Linked DNA regions of Tunicatimonas pelagia. Each later gene encodes a partner of the first gene's protein in a complex. Links are inferred from orthologs where the notes say so. Each region holds a gene or a part of one and is shown on either strand. Other genes may lie near its edges.

Region 1 (9,945 bases):
TCTCATTAAAGAAGTTGTAAGTATCTGCCGAAGTGTATACGGCAATTGCCTTCATACTAGGCAACACAATCCAGCATGAAGAAACCCCAGACTGAAAGTAGCGGTGGGCTTTTTCCACTAACTCGTCTAGGCTTTGAGTGGGCGAAAGAATTTCAACGGTAGCTAGGGGCACATCGTTTCGCTTGATAGTATCGTTACGCCAATCTATCTCGAACTTAGGGTAAATGGCTATATCGGGCACCGAGGGTTTTTCAGGCGTATCTAAGCTAAGTTCGGGTAGGATATGATAGGTTTTATTATAATTAGCCTTTAAAAGATAAACCAGATTCCCTTGTACCAAAGAATGTATTGTGCTAGGCATTGGCTTACCCCGTTCAAGTTCGTATTCAGAAAGAGTCTCGGTAGAATTTGACATACCACTTAGCTTTAAGTAAAAATACAATCTATATAAATAGTAAAGAAGCAATAAGATATTTTATTGGGGAAAAGTTCACCCCACTTTGCCGTTCGTTACCGAACAGTATACTGTATCAGAATGAAATAGTCGAGCTAGTTAAAACACCTCTATAACTATCCAGACCACTTGGCACAGTATTGTCAAATGAATAGTGAATAATGATTAATGAGTGATAAAACTTGTGTCTTCACTCTGTAGTGACATTATTCATTCATCACCAATCATCCGTCATTATGTTCAAGAACTATCTTACCATTACCTACCGGAAACTGATTCGCAAAGGTGAAGATAACCGCAATCTTGAACCACTAGCTCTTACGTGGAAAATGGTAATGCTTGCAATGCTGTTTGCCATTCCGCTCACCTGGATTTGATACAAAACAGCTAGAGGATTTTGAGTGCCACATTCAGTTTAGCTGGTCGGTATTGGCCCTAGCGAGGAGGCAGCATACTACTGATTGCTTTACTATAACAATCAGCGTTCAAACCATCTGAGCGACTTTGGCTAACCCAGCGGATGCTTTACGAAATGAACAGAGCTTACAATAGGTGAGATTGAAAACAAGTAGGGTATCGTCAGATGGAAAGCAACTAGAGCAGAATTTGCTCGTTATTGTTAACAAACCACATAGTTCCCAAAAATGCGCTATCTACTATTTCTTCCTACTCTTGCCCTACTCAGTGCTTGCCACTCCTTCGATTCTTCCGAAATTATTAGCCCTACTGATTACCAAATTCAGTCGGTCAGCTTTAATTTGTCGAAAGATGTAATACCCACAAATATGGTCGCCCAGAAGGTGAAAAACCACCAGGAATTTACCTTAGTTGGAGCTCGCCTTCAGCAGGGCAATGAAAACTTTGTAGCTCTCTGGCTGTTCAATGCTCAAGACTCAGCCGATATTCGCAGTATCAACCAAAGCGCCGAAGCGTTTTCCAGCTTCCCTCACCTTACGGCTATTTCCGCCCCGGATGAAGCTAACAACTTAATTGCTTTTCTGCGAAGAGACTAAAAACGGAGCGCGGAAACTGGAATCCAGATTTGGTAACCGAGCCAATAAAATCTAGCCTACCTTCTTGCTACCTTATTCGTATCTTGAAAGATCTACGAAAAAAATCGTAGGCAAATTTGGATGTACGATTTCTTTCGTATATACTTGGAGTACGATAAATTTCGTAGATTATGAAAATCCCTCCTAAACCTACTGAGGCTGAACTGGAAATTCTTCAGATAGTGTATCAGCTTGGACCTACTACCGTTCGCTTGGTTCACGATGAGCTGGCTCAGCAGCGAGACATCGGTTACACGACTACGCTAAAAAACATGCAAAATATGGTTCAAAAGGGCTTATTAGTTCGCGATGAGTCGGCTAAGAGCCATATTTATGCGGCCAACGTGCCCCAAGAAAAAACCCAAAAGCTACTCCTAGACCGTCTGCTGGAAACGGCCTTTGGTGGCTCTGCCGGGCGGATGGTACTGCAAGCACTAGGTCATCGTAAAACATCGAAGGAAGAGTTAGATCAAATTAAAGAACTTATTAAAAAACTGGAAGGAGGAAAATCATGAGTTGGCTACCCGACACCTGGATACAAACCCTAGGCTGGACATTAGTGCATAGCCTCTGGATTATCACCCTAATCGCTCTGGGTCTACGATTGCTGCTAGCGATCATTCCAAACAGAAGAGCAAAAGCCCGCTATCTTCTATCAGTAGCTACACTTCTCGCAACGATAGTCGCTCTGGGAGTTACCGGGTTTTACGTACACGAGCCAACTGAAAAAGGTGATTATACTGCTCTGATTGAAAATTTGGTTGAGCCTTCGGCCTTCAACGATGAGCTAGCAGTTTCTGACTCTACGCCATCCTTCATTCTACAGTTGAGCGATCAGCTCCGGCAATGGCTTACCCCTCATTTCTCGGGTATTCTCGTGATTTGGTTCAGCGGAGTGCTATTTTTCCTAGTGCGAGGCACCGGACGAATGATTTACCTCCATCGCCTCACTCATCGTAATACGCAGCCACTTAGTGCTCAGTGGCAAAATACTGTAACCCGGCTAACCCAGACTTTAGGCATTCGCCGAAAACTGGTAGTCCGGGTTTCACCCTACGTTCGTAGTCCGTTTGTTGCTGGTCTGCTGAAGCCAGTTATTTTGCTACCAGTTAGCGCGTTCTCTCAGCTAAGCCCGGAGCAGCTCGAAGCTATTTTGGCGCATGAATTGGCTCATATCCGTCGTTGGGATGATACCGTAAACTGGCTGCAAACGGTGGTAGAAATTATTCTATTTTATCATCCGGCTTTGTGGTGGATTTCGCAGGTAATGCGTGATGAGCGGGAAAAATGCTGCGACGATTTGGCCGTAGCCACCTGTGGCAGTGCGCTGGTGTACACTAAAGCACTCGCCCAATTAGAAAGTCTGCCCAATAATACCTCAGCTTTTGCTTTGGCATTATCGCGTTCTGGCAGCGGATTATTGGCCCGTATTGAACGGTTGATCCAGCCGAATGCTTCCTCTACCAAACCTTCGGTAGTTCCGATTATGGTAACTGCGGCGTTGGCTGCTGTCTTGGTTATGAGCTATCAATTTAATCCGCCTACTACCAACTCCTCAGCCGGTAGCTCGCCTATCTACTCCGGATTGATTCCCGGATTACCATCACCCTCCACTGAACCAACCCAGCCACAGCTCGATTCGCCTTGGCAGCCCGCTTTGCCCGACTGGCTGAAAGAGGAAAATAGCGTACTAGATACCATTCCTGCCGAGCAGGATACAATAGTTGCTAGCAACAAGGAAAATACTAAGCGTAATGCCTACCGCTTTTATTTTGTGCCCGACACAGATAGGTTTGAAGTAGACTCACTAACCCAAATTTTTAAGGTTGACTCATTGTCATCAACTTACGCTTTTTCATCACCAGGAATGCACATACTATCGCTGGACTCTCTACCCAAAACAATCATTTTACCACCGAACGCTATTCTACCGCCAAACATCGATCTTGATATTGATGAGAATATTGATTTGGATTTAGATGTGCTAAAAGATATTGAGGTGGTTATTGATTCAGTGCTAAGTGAAAATCATAAATTCAACTTTCATTTCTACGATACCACACCAGAGCCTGATAATTTTCCGCACATGGAGCAATTAAAGCAATTGTTGAGCGATTCTACAGGGAATGGCACTTTTCTAAATGCTCCCAAACCACCTCATGCCCTGCTGTACAATTCTGCCCCACATCGTTTTCGTACTATAGAAAGAACTCTTGATAGAACCCTCGCCCAGCTCGATTCTTTAGGTACCCAAGGGGGATGGTTCAGCGACTCTGCCCGAATGGATAATCTCCGAGCCGCCCAAGAAGCACTAGCTAACTTGCAGCCTTCCGATACATGGCACGAAAAAGTGCTAGAAGCTCAACGACGCTCATTAGAAGCACAGCAGCAACGCCACGAGATGCAGCTACAGTTACGGGATAAGCAACACGAAGAGCGGTTAGCCGCCTGGCAGAAAAGAATGGAAGCCTGGGAAGCTCGGCAGCAAGAAATCCAGCAACGCTTTGAAGAACGTCAACAAGAAATGCAAAAACGTTATGAAGAGCGCGTACGCACCCTGGAACGTCAGGAAGAACAGCTACGCCAGCAACAAGAAAAATTGCAAGAAGAGATTAGGCAGAAATCTAATCTAAATTAGCTAGTGCTCTGCCACGTTTGGAATTGAGGCGACTGCCACGCGGATAACACTGCTTGCGTTTGGTGCGGGTATTCTGCCTGGGTACCAAAAATGTCACCGCAATCATTCCATGACGGCACACCACAACTAATTCTCCCCCACCGTCATCGCGATTATTCTATGACGGGAATACAAAGCGATCTCACGCCCCAGCAGACGGACACTAGACTAGGCGGAGGTAACACTACGGGCGTATACGGCACGAGAGGAACCGATGACTTTACAAAAGACTTCAACAATAAGAAGTCGGATTACTGATACATTTAAAATCAAACTTGATAAAACACCAAGCTTAATTTCAGTTTGATCTGAAAAACGCTAACTAGCTAGTCTGTAGTTTGCCCTATCCGGCAGATCTAGCTATTTGAATACGAGCAGATTTTTTCAGGTTAGGAACGGTGAAACACTCGCACAACGAACCGTAGTCTATCATTTCCATCTTCCTATTTTTCAGCAATTCTGCCTTAAAAATAGTTTCGCAGCCCAACTATCCTCCTATGTTTTGCGTTGATTCACAAAAAGTAGCTTGGCAAAATTTAGCACTTATCGATTTATCGTCCCTTAGAAAAGAGACACTCTGAATCTTCCAGATTTTTCCTGCTTCAGTTTTTCATTTTTGCCAAATTTCTACTAATTTTTGAATTATGTACGTTACATCTACTAAGAGCTACCTATAATCTTTTACCTTTAGATGGAGAGGTTCTCAGGAATAGGAAATTGAAGTAAACTATGAAGCATCAGGACCGAAGATTTGAACAATTATCGCTCGAGAGGAAATGTCGCTACATTCTTAACCGTTGTACCTTCATTGCGACCCGCTTTGTGAAACAGGGCAAGCAGGCATTTCGCATTAATTTATACCATCGGGGCGACTTCTACTACGAGATTTGGTACAACAGCGAGTATCACTACATTGGTGAGGTTCGCATTACGCAAGACCGGTCAATTATTGACGCTTACGCGTCGGCAGTGCAACTCCACTCCCTCGACTGCGAGTAAGTATAGCCTCCAGAAGCTATTGATTATCAATTTGCTGAAGCACAGCAAAAAACTCGGCCAGTATCATGGCAGTAGCTCCCCAAATAATTTGTTTCTGAACTAAATACGCTGGTGCTTGTAGTGTTGTGCCGCGTACTTGAATCTCTTTAACCGTTCTATTCTCTGGCTGCAAGAAGGATTGAGCCAAAACATCCAAGGTAGCCGCTACTTCAACCGGGTCGGCCTGATAGGTCGGGGGTTCGCGCACAAAAGCTACCACAGGGCTTACTATAAACTTACTTACCGGAATATACAGATCAGACAACTGCCCAAGCACTTGGTCAGGGAGCACCTCTACTCCGATCTCTTCCCGCGTTTCTCGCAATGCAGTATCTACCATTGACGCATCCTCCGGCTCTACCTTCCCTCCCGGAAAAGCAATTTGCCCACTGTGCGCTCCGTCGTAGTGGGGTCGTTGGATTAACGGGAAGTACAATCTTTGCTCCGAGCCGGGATAAAGAAGAATCAGCACTCCCGCTCGCTTAGCATTTGGCAGAGGAAGTAGCCGGGCAGTACGGTGATGTTCGGTAGCCATACGCTGCTGTGCTTGCCAACCGGGCAAAGGCTGCCGCAATCGCTCCCTCAGCGAAGAAATTAACTCATCAGAAAAATCCACCCCTATCTGTTTTCGCGAAACGCCTAGTTAGCCGCCTCTAAGGTTTCTACAATAATGTTGTGGTTGGTGTAGATGCAAATATCCGCCGCAATGCCCAGGCTTTCCTTCACCATTTCTTCGGCAGACAGGTTGCTAGAGTGCTTCTTTAGGGCTAGTGCCGCTGCTTGGGCGTACATACTGCCCGAGCCAATGGTAGCAATATCATGATCGGGTTCCAATACATCGCCGGTTCCTGATAGAATTAGTAGCTCCGAAGCATCAGCCACAATCATCATGGCCTCTAGCTTGCGAAGGTAACGGTCGGTGCGCCAGTCTTTAGCTAGCTCAATGGCCGCTCGCTTTATATTACCCCCGTAAGAATTGAGCTTTTCATCAAAACGCTCAATCAAGGTGAAGGCATCGGCGGTTGATCCGGCAAACCCGGTTACAATTTTACCATTTTGCAGCTTACGGATTTTACGGACATTACTTTTAGCTACGGTATTTCCCATCGTGGCTTGCCCATCGGCTCCAATCGCTATCTGATTTCCGTGCTTAATGGCAACGACGGTAGTAGATTTTATTTTTTGCATGATTTCTAAAATTGCAAATTACAAGTTGAAGATTGGCTGGGCTGCTGTAGAAACTACGCTTTTACATTAGCCATTACACCTAACCCTTAAGAAAAGGCTTGTGCAATGCAACCTAGCCTTGTTGACGAATAAAGGCAGGAAATGTTTTGAGCAGTCAGGCGATTTTTTTAGTCGCTATGGTGTAATCACTTCCTCTTTTCCGTCAAAGTACGTTACTCGCACTTCCGTTTCCTGTCCGCTAAGTGGCAGCTTCCGACTGGATTGCGATAGGTAGGAACTACCGTAGTAAAACTCCTGAACCCATTGAGAACTATCGGCAAAAGTTACGGTAGCTTTCAGCGCATTCAGCGGGATCGTCACGAAGTTTTTCGGGCTGGATGCGTGAGCGGTTGAATACACTTGCAGCGAATCTGAATTCTTCGCAAAGAGGTACGCCCATTGATTGCCCAATTGTAAGGTAGCTACTCCTCTAGCGTTTCCTGGTACGACAAGTCCGCTGGTGGTAGGAGCAACTGCGGTGAAGTTTCCGGTTCCGTCCCCCGGTAGCAACGTTCCTACGGAGGCATCGTAGCGTCCGGTAATGGTTTCCGGGCTAAAATCGTTTCCAGTAAGTACAACATCCAGAAAGCCGTCCGCCGTAAAATCCTGCACCAAAATTCCGTACACTGGCGACCATTGCGCCATAAGCGGTAACTCCGTAAGTTTGAACCGACCATTTCCTGTATTCTCTAGGTAGCTAGAAGCAAACTGAAAAGCTTTGGCCGTGTAAGCTCGACTTTTATCCGCTGGGGTCAACACATCGGCAATGGTCGCCTCCGCGTAGTTAGCGTAACTGGTAAACTTCTTTTTAAGAGCGGGTACTTGCCGAATCAGATCATCCCGGGTGGGTATCGGAGATTCTTGGTGATTGATGTACGCCGTGATAATCGGATCAACGAACCCATTCTGATCCAGATCGGCAGCGTAAATAGTCATAGGCTCATCCGGCGAAACTTTGTAAGCGGTGTTTAGACCAATATTACCCAGTATATAGTCCGTATCACCATCCTGATCAAAATCACCGCCATTAATGCTATTCCACCAGCCCGAAGTGTACTTCAGCCCGGTTTGAGAGGACACGTTTTCTAGCTTACCCTGATTGTTTCGGAAAAACTGAATCGGCATAAACTCACCGACGATGATTAAATCAGCGTCAGCATCATTATCAAAATCCGTCCAGAGGGCATCTTTTACCATGCCTAGTCGGCGTAAATCTGGGGCTTGTTCTAATGTTTTATCGGTAAAGACCCCACCCTCATTTATCAGCAGATAGCTATCCGGGGGCAACGGATACTTGAGTGGAATGCTGCCTCCACCCACGAACAAATCTAGATCACCGTCGGCATCAATATCGGTAGCGCGTACGCAGGTAGCACTAGACCGAAGCAGGGGCAGCATATCTTTTGTAAGCGTAAAATTTCCTCGGCCATCGTTGCGGTAGAGACGATCTTGGTAGTATTCGGAGTTTTCGTAATGCTCGTTACTGCCACTGGCAATGTACAAGTCAAGATCGCTATCACCATCGTAGTCAAACAATAGCACCCCTAAATCTTCTTCGTACTTTTCTTCGCTGCTTAGTTTTTTTTCTTGGAAAGTGCCATCGGGCTGCTGAAGAAAAAATGATCCAGCGTGGGAGTATGCCCCACCCATAAAGAAATCCTCTCGTTCATCACCGTTCACATCGCCTACCGCAATACCCGGTCCCTGTTCCGATAGTTTGTGGGGCAGTAAATACTGACGGCTAAAATCATCGTATTCCGGATCTTTGTGCTGATAGTTTATATTGAGTGATTTGGTTACTTCGGAAAACCAACTGTTTGAGATGGGTAAATTATTCTTTTTCGCGAATTCTGCATCCTGATAATCAATTGTAATTTCCTGATTGACGTTTACAGATTCTTGTCTGGCTATTTTTCCATCCGGCCACTGTACTACTATACTATCTACCTTATTTTGCTTGCCCAAACCAGCATGTAGCAAATAATCCATCGAGGACTGGTACCCCCGACTTACCGACTGCTCAATAAATTGCTGTTTATCAGAAGTGTAAATTGATACTTTCGCTCCAATGCCGTTCGGGTTCAAGCTGTCGCCTACCAGCCAAATTCGAAGGAAATTATTCTCACTGAACTTGTTGGTATGATTAAGGTAGATGAAAGCGGCTTCGTTAATATTATTTACTACCAAATCCAGATCGCCATCCCGGTCTAAATCACCGTAAGCAGCACCATTGGATAACGAAGGCTGGTCAATTCCCCACTGGCGGGAGACATCCTCAAACCGGAGTGCACCTTTGTTTTGAAACACAAAATTAGCCAGTTTGATAGACGGCATCTGCCGGGCTTTCTGCTTGAGAATGGTATCTAGGCTGTCGGGGGAAACTGAGTTTCCAATCCCGGCGGTATAATTGATAAAATCCAAATCGGTGATGTCGCGCAGGTAGCCGTTGGTAATGAACATATCTTTCCAGCCATCGTTATCGAAATCAGCTATCAAAGGAGACCAGCTCCAGTCGGTAGCGTGCATATTCAGTAGCTGACCAACTTCGGCAAATTTGGGCTGTTGGTGGACGATATTTCCCAAATTAACCTGCACGGTATTTCGCATATACTGCGGCATATAACCCTGCTGGAGAGTGTACTCGAAAAGATTATAGTTCATTGGTCCCGACATCTTTTTTCGGTGCTCATTATCCCGGGGTAGCATATCTACGGTAATAAGATCAGGGAGGCCATCGTTGGTAAAGTCGGCCACATCGTGCCCCATGCTAAAGTGGCTCACGTGACCTAAGTAATTTTCGGTTTGCTGACTAAATGCAGGGTGCCGCCCAGTACCATCTTGATTATTGATGTACAGATAATCACTGGCGACAAAATCGTTGGTAACAAAAATATCCGGCCAGCCATCATTATTGACATCGCTAACACTCACGCCTAACCCCAAACCATCGTAGAGAATTCCCGCTTCAACCGTTACGTCCGTAAACGTAGTGTTTTGACTAGGATCGGCACCGTTATTCCGGTACAATCGATCATTCGCCAAACCCGTTCCATCGCTTACCAAGGGGCGCACCTGATTAGGATTGCGAATAGCATTGGTGTGGTTGAGTAAGTACATGTCCAAATCACCGTCGCGGTCGTAGTCAAAAAAGACCGACTGAGTAGAATAGCTAGTGTCGGCCAGCCCGTAATCTTCGGCAGCTTCGGTAAAGGTCGGCTGCCCCGTTTCAGGATTTATCCCGTTGTTGATTAGCAGCTTATTTTTTCGCTGTTCAGCCGGATAATTTCCTGAACGGCACACGTATATATCCAGCAGCCCATCCGTATTAATATCTACCATCGTTACTCCGGTAGACCATCCGGACGATTGGATATTAGCTCCTTGGCTGATGTCAGTAAATTGAAGTTCTTCAGTATTTCCACTATTTATATACAGTCGATCATTAACCATATTTCCGGTGAAGAACAAATCGGGCAGTGAGTCGTTATTAACATCGC
Region 2 (10,001 bases), 5.9 Mb from region 1 along the record:
CTACGGCCCAAGGGTTCCGCAGCACAGTGGGCACTACGGAAACTACGCTCCCAATCCGGGCTTTCGGCTTAGTCATCTGCTGGCATCTATGAAAAACGAGGATGGCCGGGTAACTATTCCGGGTTTTTACGATGGAATTGACCTTAGTGCAGACACCAAAAGCACACTTCAGCAGGTACCCGACGATGAAGCCGCGATTCAGCAAAAATTAGGTATTGCTGAAACTGATAAAGTGGGCGCAACCTATCAGGAAGCTTTGCAGTATCCGTCACTCAATATTCGGGGACTATCTTCGGGCTGGGTAGCCCAGCGGGTACGAACGATTGTTCCTAGCACAGCCACTGCCGAGATCGATATTCGCCTAGTGATGGAAAGTGACCCCGAACGCTTGATCCGTCTGGTGAGAGAGCATGTTGAGCAACAGGGCTACTATTTAGTAGATAGTTTACCTACTGACGATGAGCGGATGAAGTATCCCAAAATTGCGTTCTTTCGCTCTCAAATTTCCTATCCGGCCTTTCGCACCAAGCTAGATAGTGAGGTAGGAAATTGGCTCTCGGCAGCCCTAGCGCATCACTTCGGTGAAAACCCAATTAAAATTCGTACTACGGGCGGTTCAGTACCTATTGCTCCCTTTGTCAATACGCTGGGCATTCCAGCGGTGATTGTGCCTACCGTTAATCCCGATAACAATCAGCACAGCCCTAACGAAAACCTGCGCTTAGGTAATCTGACTCGAGGTATTGAAACCTATCTGGCTATTTTGGCCCAGCCATTGCCCTAACGTATTAAGGGTTTCATTGGATTATCTATGCACAAGCGACTGCAAGCGTTTTTAAGTGTTTAACCGAAGAAAACCGAGCACCGAAGCATTTTCCGATAAAATGATAATCGGAATCAATTCTATTATATTTCACCCAAAATTTGACCTAGCTTGATGTAGGCATCCAGAAGTTATGTGCAAGTTCAACAAACACCCGTACTAAATTTTACTGAAACGGTAATTTCCATCCAAGGCATCTTTTAATATCCCTAATACATTTTCATTTGCTTTGTACATTGTTTCTAAAGATGTAGCTGATTTCCATTCCAAAAGCCTATCGTAATTATAAAATTGGTATTCAGATAATTTAGAGTGCATCAATTCCATAAGTAGTATATTCATCTTTGGGTCTTCCGCTGAACGAATATCTGCTTTAGCCTTTAAAACTGTGTACTCTCTAAGTTGTGAGTTTATCCTTTTGACCCATTGTGGATGTTCAAGGACAGTATTATTTCCTTCAAAAATTTCAGTTAAAACCATTCCAGTTCCACCATTGCTAAAGTTCATTTTTACATTCATAGCTTTTGCTATAGTTGGAATTACATCAATATTTTCAGCATATTTTACTTTATATCCATTTTTGATATTTGAGCCATAAAAAACAATTGGTGTCAACGATGCTTCTTCATCCATATAGGTATGCCAACCAGTAGGTGCTTGACCATCACCCATAAACACAATTAACGTTGAATCGAGCAAATCAGACTCTCTTAAAAAGTCAATGAGTCGACCAATCTGTTTATCAGTTTCTATAAGTTTTTTGGAATATGGACTATTTTCCGCCCAAATGTTCTGCGCCCAAGGGTCATTACTTAAATTCTTCCCAGATTCAACCCTACCAGCACCACCAAGTTCTTGCAAATGGATTCTTGAAAACTGTAAATCGCCTTCTTCCTTGTAGGTAACAATAAAAAAATCAATCAATTCTGAATCTTTCAATCCAGATTCGGTAAGATGAAAGTCAAAAGCGACATTTAATGACCTGTAAGAATTGCTTCCTGCCGAATGAAGAGTTTTATCCGTATCAGCCAAATCATCTGGAAAAAAGTGCTGTTTCTCATCAAGAAACAAAGTTCCGGCTAAAGTCGAAATATTTGGAAAAGAAGTCGTGTGGTATTGTCCATAAGGCCAGATGGTGGGATGTATGGGAAATGCCATCACGCCTTCTTCAACTTCGGTGCCACCATCTATTAACTCTTGGATATTGGGTAGTTTATACTTTTTGGTTGCATCAGGATGAAATCCATCTACATATAATAGAATAGCTCGTTTTGATGTTTGGGCGTTAAGCGTCAAAGTTGTGACGATTATTGCAAAAATTAAAGTGAATACTTTCATAGTAAATTATTTTGAAATAAAATTACTATACCTTTAATACCTGTAAAAACTATAATCAATACTATATAGGTATGGTAAATTCTAATGCAATCTCGTATTTCAAGGCTCTTGCCCAGAAACTAAATTTTACCGAAACAGCTCAATATCTTGGTATAACACAGCCACCACTTACCAGAGCCATTCAAAAACTGGAGGAAGATTTGGGCTTTAACCTTTTTACAAGAACCAATCGCAAGGTGGAATTGACACAGGCAGGTGCTGTCCTTTATGAGTATGTTATTAGATCTGAAAAACTATTCAATGATGGAATCGAACACTCAAAAGCTGTTTCAAAAGGAAAAGTGGGATTATTGAAAATCTCTTATGTTGGTTCTTCAATGCAGTCCATTTTGCCTGCAACTTTACAGAACTTAGTAAAAGCCTATCCTAACGTGAATTTAAAGCTATATGAGCAGACTTCTGCTCAAACAATAAGTCAAGTACTTTCTGGCTCAATTGATTTAGGTATAATCAGAGGCTCAATCCATGACAACAGACTGGTTAAAAAATCTATCTTTTCAGAAAGATATGCTTTGCTAACCCCAATCAGAACGAAAATAACCAAGATTGAAGAGATAGATAAAATAATAGGCAAAGAGCCAAATTTTGTAAGCTTTGAGAGACCGCAAGGACAAGAATTGTATTCAGACATTGCCCTTTTGTTCGAAAGGCTCAATATCCAACCGAAAATTCAGCATAGGGCAAATCACCTACATTCGATTGTGAAACTGGTTGAAATTGGTTTGGGAAGTGCAGTCATCCCTAAATCGGCAATTGATAATTTGAATGTAAAGGTAAATATTTTTGAAATTGATGAAAGCTTCGGTAAATCAATATTAAATCTTGTGGCACTAAAACATCCGAAGAAACTTACGCAGGTTGGTTGGGAGTTTTTCAAAAACATAGGTGGAACATAACCTGCACATAACAATGTATAAACGCAATAGCGGTTTAGGTGCAAACCCAAACCATTTTTGTTTTTATTTAAGTATCTTTTCGACCGAAAAGCAGTTGCCTAAAGCCCGCTACTGCGCTTATACGAGACCGCGATAAGTAAGAGTTGTTACCTAAGTAAAACAACCAATGAAGACCGAATTGAATAGATATCTAAAAGCGTTAGATAAGAAAGAGCTGGAGAAAGAAGTAAAGATGCTCTACGCTAAATTCAAAGAGGTGAAGAAATATTACGAGCTTGAATTTAGTCAGGATACTACCGCTGTTCTGAATGAGTTCAAAGCCAAGATCAAAAAGGAATATTTCCCAAAGAGAGGCTTTGGTAGAGCCAGCAACCAAGCCAGCCGAAGAGTAGTCGGTGATTTCAAGAAAATATCAATCTTCAAGAAAGATGTAATTGAGCTGCTGCTGTACCGCGTGGAAATAATGATCGCATACACCAAAGCTTACGGGGATATAGATGAACCATTTTACAACTCACTGGAAAGCTCGTTTGAAGAAGCCTGCAAACTAATCGAAGAAGAAAAGTTAAAGGAAGAATACAGTAGTAGATGTCGTGAAATAATAGACGAAACGTATCCTTTCGGTTGGGGATTGTACGATGGATTAAAGTATAGTTTTGACAACCATTTGGGTGATTAAGAAACGGTTTAAAACTCCCGTACATCCAGTCGTACCTCGGTGAATTTTTCAGGATGGTTAATCAGGTAAAAGTATTTTTCAGCGGTTTGCTGGGGGTTGTCTAAAGCTCCGTCGGCTTTATAGTTTTTGAAGTTTTGCAGACGACTAAAGTTTTGCTCATCGGTTTCACGTATGTCGGTTTGCATCTGCGTATCTACAATGCCGGGGGCTACAGAGTACACTCGGAAGTTTTGGACGTTTTGCTTTTCTAGTTCCAAGGCGGCTACTTCAGTCAGCATATCCAGGGCTGCTTTAGAAGCGCAGTAGCCCGACCAGCCGTCTACCGCATACTTAGACACCCCCGAAGAAACATTGATAATAACTCGTTCGGCGGCCGCATCCCGGTACTGGCGAATGAAGTGATTCATTAGAATAGCCGGGGCAGTTATGTTCAGTGAAAAAAGCTGCTCAATCTTCGCATCAGCTATCGAGCCAAAGTATTTTACATCACCCAGCGTTCCGGCATTATTGATAAGCACAATTTGTTTAGCATCCGATAACTCTAAAAAAATTGAAGCAATCTGCTCGGAAAGATTATCAATATCAGATAAATCTATTGAATGGTGAGTATAGCGATCGTGCTGAATATTTTGCTGGCGGGAAAACCCAATTACTTGAGTATTGTCTTCCTGCAAAGCCCGCTCAGCTAAAGCTCGACCAATTCCTCGGCTGGTTCCGGTAATGAAGTAGTAATTCACAGGTTATAGTTGATAATTGAAAATGGGTAGTTGATAAAACTGTCCGGACTCAAGATTTGGCTCTCACGTTTCCGTAAAATTATTCTCCTGGGGCAGCGTCTTGTATTTCAGTATCTTCCTCCACTACAATAACAATGTCTTCTTTATACTTTTGCTCATCGTAGTATACATTATGAAACGCCAGCATATACGCCACTCCTATTGCCCAGATCAGTCTGCGCGTTGTCCGCCAAGCTGCTTTCAAAATTCGCTTCATCTGCAACAGTAAACTAAGGTTCGTCTTCCGTCTACAAAATAAATTGACTCAGGTCTTTATTCTGTACCAGCCCCGACAGGCTTTCTTCTACCATTTCTTTCGTAATGACTAAGTGAGCATTTGCCCCGATTTTATCTGGCACATCAAATAAAAAGTCGTTGAGAAGATGACTCATCACCGTATGTAGGCGACGCGCCCCAATGTTTTCAATCTCCGAGTTAATCTGAAAAGCAATATCGGCTAATGCTTCCAGCGCGTCCCCCTGAAATTCTAGCGTTACCTCTTCCGCACCAAACAAGGCTTGGTACTGCTTGGTGAGCGCATTTTTGGGTTCCTGTAAAATACGTATAAAGTCCTCGTTCGTCAGATCGTTCAACTCTACCCGGATCGGGAAGCGACCCTGTAGTTCGGGAATCAGGTCGGAGGGTTTAGAAACATGGAAGGCTCCGGCCGCTACAAACAAAATATGATCGGTGTGAATGATTCCGTACTTGGTATTCACCGCACTTCCTTCCACAATTGGCAGCAGGTCACGCTGCACCCCTTCCCTACTTACATCCGGGCCACCCTTACGGTCAGAACCCGTGGCTACTTTATCAATCTCATCAATAAAGATGATTCCGGTGTTTTCGGCTTTCTTAATGGCTTCCTCCTTTACTTCGTCCATATCAATCAGCTTGGCCGCTTCTTCTTCCAGCAAAATTCGTTTGGCATCGCCGATACTTACTTTGCGCTTTTTGTTTTTCTTCGGCATCATATTGCCGATCATCTCCTGCAAGTTCATCATCGAGCTTTCGTCTACCATTCCTCCACCAATCATACCAATCCCCGGATTGCTAGGCTGCTTCACATTAATATCTATCTTACGATCATCAATCTCTCCGTTCCTAATCTTCTCCCGAAAGCGTTCGCGCGTCCGCTGATTTAGTTCTTCATCGGTAGTAGGCTCGCTGTTGGTTTCAAACCCGACGGTAGAAGACTGGCTTCGCGCAGGTGTGCTCTTAATCGGCGGAATCAATGCATCCAGAATAATTTCTTCTACTATATCAGCCGCTTTTTCCTTTACTTCTTCTTGCTTACGCTCCTTCACCAAGTTAACCGACTGCTCTACCAAGTCGCGCACCATGCTTTCTACATCACGACCTACGTAACCTACCTCGGTAAATTTAGAGGCTTCTACTTTGGTAAATGGGGCATCAGCGAGATTAGCTAGCCGACGGGCAATCTCAGTTTTCCCCACCCCGGTAGCCCCAATCATTAAGATATTGTTGGGAATGATTTCGTTTTGTATCTCGGTAGGCACGTGCATTCGGCGCCAGCGGTTTCGTAGGGCAATGGCTACATTCTTCTTGGCATCGTTTTGCCCAATAATATATTTATCTAACTCAGCAACAATCTGGCGAGGGGTCAAATACTGCTTATCTTCTAACATAGTATTTTGTCTTGATTATTAAATTCAGTAGGATTTGATAACTGCACTATCGCAATTATAGTTTAAGACGGATAGAAAGTAGATTTTATGCTAAAGCTTCTTGAGAAATATTTGATCTAAGTTCAGCGACAGTCCAACTTGATTAAAGGCACCAGCCGCGTGCAGTGTAGCCCGGCTGTAATCGACCCGAAAGGTGTTCGTTCTAAACATGAGTCCGAAAGTAAGTCCGGCCCCACCCGCCGTTTGTGGTAATTGTAACGTGCTTCGGGTTAAATGGTTATAGCCCACCCGTAGCTGAAAATTAGGGGTTAATAACAGTTCTGAACCAAATGATAAATGACGAAGTATTTGCCCGCCTATGCCTAGTTCTTCCCCATCTTCTTCCCGGTAGTCGTAGCCATTAATGAGACGATAAGCCGTAAAGTGAAAACGAAAGGGCATAAACTGAGGTTTTACCGAAACGCCAATCTTCACATCGCTGGGCAATTCCCGAATGCCCGCCGAAAGTTCATCCCGTAGCAGAATGCCAAAATTGCTGAACACCAACGCCACCGTTAAATCTTGGGTAGGATGCCGAAACACGCCCGAAACATCAGCCAACAATCCGGTAGCCGCATAGCCTGAGATTTGACTGTTTACCCACTTCAAATTCCCCCCCAACCGAAACGGGCGCATCTCGTGGCTGTAGTTCAGCACAACCGCAAAATCTTGGGCTGAGAAATCTCCCGCAGGCAAGCCAGTTGCATCAAAACTTTCCAATGAGCCGTAATTCAAGTACTGAAGGGCTACGCCAAATGTACCGACCGCTTCCCGATGATGAGAATAACCTAAAGACACTTGGGCAATGTCAGCATAGTAGGGAGTGTAGTGAATAGAGACTTGCTGATGAAGCCCCGGCTGATTGAGTGCTGGATTGAACATGAACTGAGTAACTTCCTGCACCCGGCTAGAATCGTACCCCAAAGCTACTTGCTGACGACCCAGCGCGGTTATCTGAGCAGTAGAGCTGATCTCTAGAAACTCAAATACCCGTTGCCCGCCCACCTGCGCATACAAATGCTGAGCACTCAGTGTGGCAATTGTTATTCCCAGTAAAAGGATAAATCGTTGCATGTTTGCGAGAAATGATGCAAGTTAGAAATGATTGTAAAACTGCCAACGCAAATAACGTAATAACAACGGGGTGACGTCAGTTACCGTATTGATTTGTATGAAATTTGGAAAGCTCGCTGATATATCAAAAGTTAACTTTACCCTTCCTCCTGACCATCCGGCTACGCAACCAGTTCTTGAAAACCACGGTGGCTCTGCCAATCCGCGAGTGTTCGTTGGCTCGGCTCGTTGGGGAGAGCGTGATCTGATTGGAAAGATTTATCCGCCCAAAACTCCTGCTAAAGATTATCTTACGCATTATTCCCGCCACTTTTCTACCATTGAACTAAATAGCACGCACTATCAACTTCCTAGCGTGAATCAAGTTACTCAGTGGAAACAGAAAGCCGAAGAATCATTTACCTTCTGTCCTAAACTACCCCAATCAATTAGCCACCAGACAGATTTCGGTCAGGGTATTTACGCCACTGAACAACTAGCCCCAGCGTTACGCGCCTTTGGCAACCAGCTAGGGATGCCTTTTATGCAACTACCGCCTACGTTTCATCCGCAAAAGGGAAAGTTATTATTCAATTACCTAGAACAGTGGCCTCAGGATATTCCGCTGGCGATAGAGTTTCGCCATCCTGATTGGTTTAGTCAACCGCGCCTTCGCGACCGGGCGTTTCAACTGCTGGAAGAAATGAATGTAAGTACGGTGATTACCGATACTGCCGGACGGCGCGATGTTGTGCATATGCGACTAACGACTTCTAGCGTGATGGTTCGTTTTGTCGGTAACCGTCTACATCACACTGATTACCTACGGATTGATACCTGGGTACAGCGAATTAAAAAGTGGCTGAAGCTCGGTCTTCAAGAGATGTACTTCATTGTGCATCAGCCCGAAGAAGCACTTTGCGTTGACCTTAGCACCTACTTAGTGCAACAACTAAATCAGGAATGTGGATTGAGACTGTCGGCACCTCAACCGCTCAGCATCGGTCAGCAGCAGGAGTTATTTTAGATATTGCTTTCCGATCACACCGGAACAAGTATTACCCATTGAACAGTATGTTGCTCAAATCTGTTGTTTTCATAGTTGTTAAGGACAATATCGCTATGAAAAACACCACTACCTCTACCCTATTAATTACGCTGTTTGCCCTCAATATCTTTTCCTGTCAAAATCGGGAAACACTAGAAGTTACTGCTACTGCCTATAATTCAGTAGAAGCCCAAACCAAAAAGGGCGATCCTACTACGGCTGCTTGGGGCGATAAGCTTGAACCCGGCATGAAGGTTATTGCAGTCTCTCGCGACCTGCTTCACGAGCATGGCTTAGACCGGCATACCAAAGTGAAAATTAAGGGCCTACCGGGAACGTATCGGGTGCTAGACAAGATGAACAAGCGCTGGAAGAAGCGAATCGATATTTATATGGGCACCGATATTCAAAAAGCCCGGGAATGGGGCAAGCAGCAAGTAGAAATCTCCTGGATGGCCGGTAGCTAAACCGGGAAATTATACCGTCGCCCGTGCAAATCCTCAACGTACTTAAAATACCAAAACAGTTGATAATTTAGCTCAATACCGTAATCCTCCGAATAATCGTAGTTAATTATATTCTGAAAGGGTGAATTTCCGCCGAACCGTCCTACCTTCTCGTTCCAAGCAGCTACGTACTGCCGATTCTTCTGCGCGTAGTACTGCGGAGAGTAAAAACCTACCGGACGACTGTTCGTTTGCATCCAGCGATCAAAATTATTATCAAAGATCAGCACTTCGTATTCTTCCTCGTCGTCCGGTTGAACAATGTTGGGTTGGGTGCGGTCGCGGGTGCTTCCTCCCAAGTACGCCGGTGAACATGCAACACTGATGAATAAAAATATGGCGGTGTAGACCAAACTTTTCATGGTAATGATACTTTTGTGTAGTATTCTTTACTGTATAACTATTCGGAGTTAAAAAAGATTGTCTTCTTCCCTACCTTCGCTAATTAGCACAACAAAACTATGTTCAAACACCTACTCTTTTTTTCAGCTATTTTTTTGATTTCTTATTCCGCGTTGGCGCAAGTCGGCAGCGATTCTTCCTATGTTCGAACCGAAACCCTGGATGAAATTACCATAATTGGCTACGATACCGAGCAAAAATTGTTAGAAACTCCAATTGCAGTTTCCGTACTACCTTCTCAGGAGATTCGGGCGTACGATGAAACTTCGCTGGTTCCGGCCATGAACACACTGCCGGGCGTGCGAATGGAGCAGCGCTCACCAGGTAGTTACCGCATTGCTATCCGAGGAAGTGCGCTGCGGGCACCCTTCGGAGTACGAAATGTAAAAGTATATTGGAACGATATTCCCTTTACCGCCCCCAGTGGCAGTACGGACTTAAACCTACTGGATATCAGCAACTTTGGGTCAGTAGAAGTTATTAAAGGTCCGGCGGGAAGTATCTACGGAGCGGGTACCGGTGGTGTGGTTAACATCCGTAGCTTACCGCGCCAGCAAAACGGAACAATTGCGGAAGTGGGTGCAACCTGGGGTTCGTTTGGTCTGCAACGTTATACTGCCTCAATCAAACAATTCAATGAGCAAAATCGCTGGGCGGTTCGGTACGCCCATCAGCAAGCCGAAGGCTACCGTAATCAAACTGCCATGAACCGCGATGTGCTGGAGTTACGTG

The links.
Region 2: the proteins of hslV (region 1) and hslU are in contact, whole or in part, in a solved structure (PDB 1G4A), measured with the Escherichia coli proteins. The link is inferred for Tunicatimonas pelagia from one-to-one orthologs.

Annotation. Positions count from the first base shown.
Region 1 is NZ_CP120683.1:466,303-476,247, forward strand. The notes cover bases 4,636-7,398. They hold hslV (ATP-dependent protease subunit HslV), read right to left. Parts: upstream 6,410-7,398; coding sequence 5,861-6,409; downstream 4,636-5,860. Other genes in these bases: P0M28_RS01900 (hypothetical protein), read left to right, coding at 4,913-5,182; P0M28_RS01905 (NUDIX hydrolase), read right to left, coding at 5,199-5,837; P0M28_RS01915 (VCBS repeat-containing protein), read right to left, coding at 6,584-7,398. Outside these bases: P0M28_RS01870 (Uma2 family endonuclease), read right to left, coding at 1-415; P0M28_RS01875 (hypothetical protein), read left to right, coding at 691-831; P0M28_RS01880 (hypothetical protein), read left to right, coding at 1,099-1,467; P0M28_RS01885 (BlaI/MecI/CopY family transcriptional regulator), read left to right, coding at 1,638-2,021; P0M28_RS01890 (M56 family metallopeptidase), read left to right, coding at 2,018-4,144; P0M28_RS01895 (hypothetical protein), read left to right, coding at 4,235-4,441; more of P0M28_RS01915, read right to left, coding at 7,399-9,945. UniProt on the Escherichia coli protein: Protease subunit of a proteasome-like degradation complex believed to be a general protein degrading machinery. The complex has been shown to be involved in the specific degradation of heat shock induced transcription factors such as RpoH and SulA.
Region 2 is NZ_CP120683.1:6,323,442-6,333,442, reverse strand. What follows is about bases 4,022-6,840. They hold hslU (ATP-dependent protease ATPase subunit HslU), read right to left. Parts: upstream 6,222-6,840; coding sequence 4,821-6,221; downstream 4,022-4,820. Other genes in these bases: porQ (type IX secretion system protein PorQ), read right to left, coding at 6,312-6,840; P0M28_RS27010 (hypothetical protein), read right to left, coding at 4,613-4,789; P0M28_RS27015 (SDR family NAD(P)-dependent oxidoreductase), read right to left, coding at 4,022-4,533. Outside these bases: P0M28_RS27035 (M20/M25/M40 family metallo-hydrolase), read left to right, coding at 1-784; P0M28_RS27030 (sulfatase-like hydrolase/transferase), read right to left, coding at 983-2,161; P0M28_RS27025 (LysR family transcriptional regulator), read left to right, coding at 2,233-3,117; P0M28_RS27020 (DUF6155 family protein), read left to right, coding at 3,284-3,796; more of P0M28_RS27015, read right to left, coding at 3,805-4,021; more of porQ, read right to left, coding at 6,841-7,334; P0M28_RS26995 (DUF72 domain-containing protein), read left to right, coding at 7,432-8,340; P0M28_RS26990 (3D domain-containing protein), read left to right, coding at 8,277-8,828; P0M28_RS26985 (DUF6146 family protein), read right to left, coding at 8,825-9,229; P0M28_RS26980 (TonB-dependent receptor family protein), read left to right, coding at 9,329-10,001. UniProt on the Escherichia coli protein: ATPase subunit of a proteasome-like degradation complex; this subunit has chaperone activity. The binding of ATP and its subsequent hydrolysis by HslU are essential for unfolding of protein substrates subsequently hydrolyzed by HslV.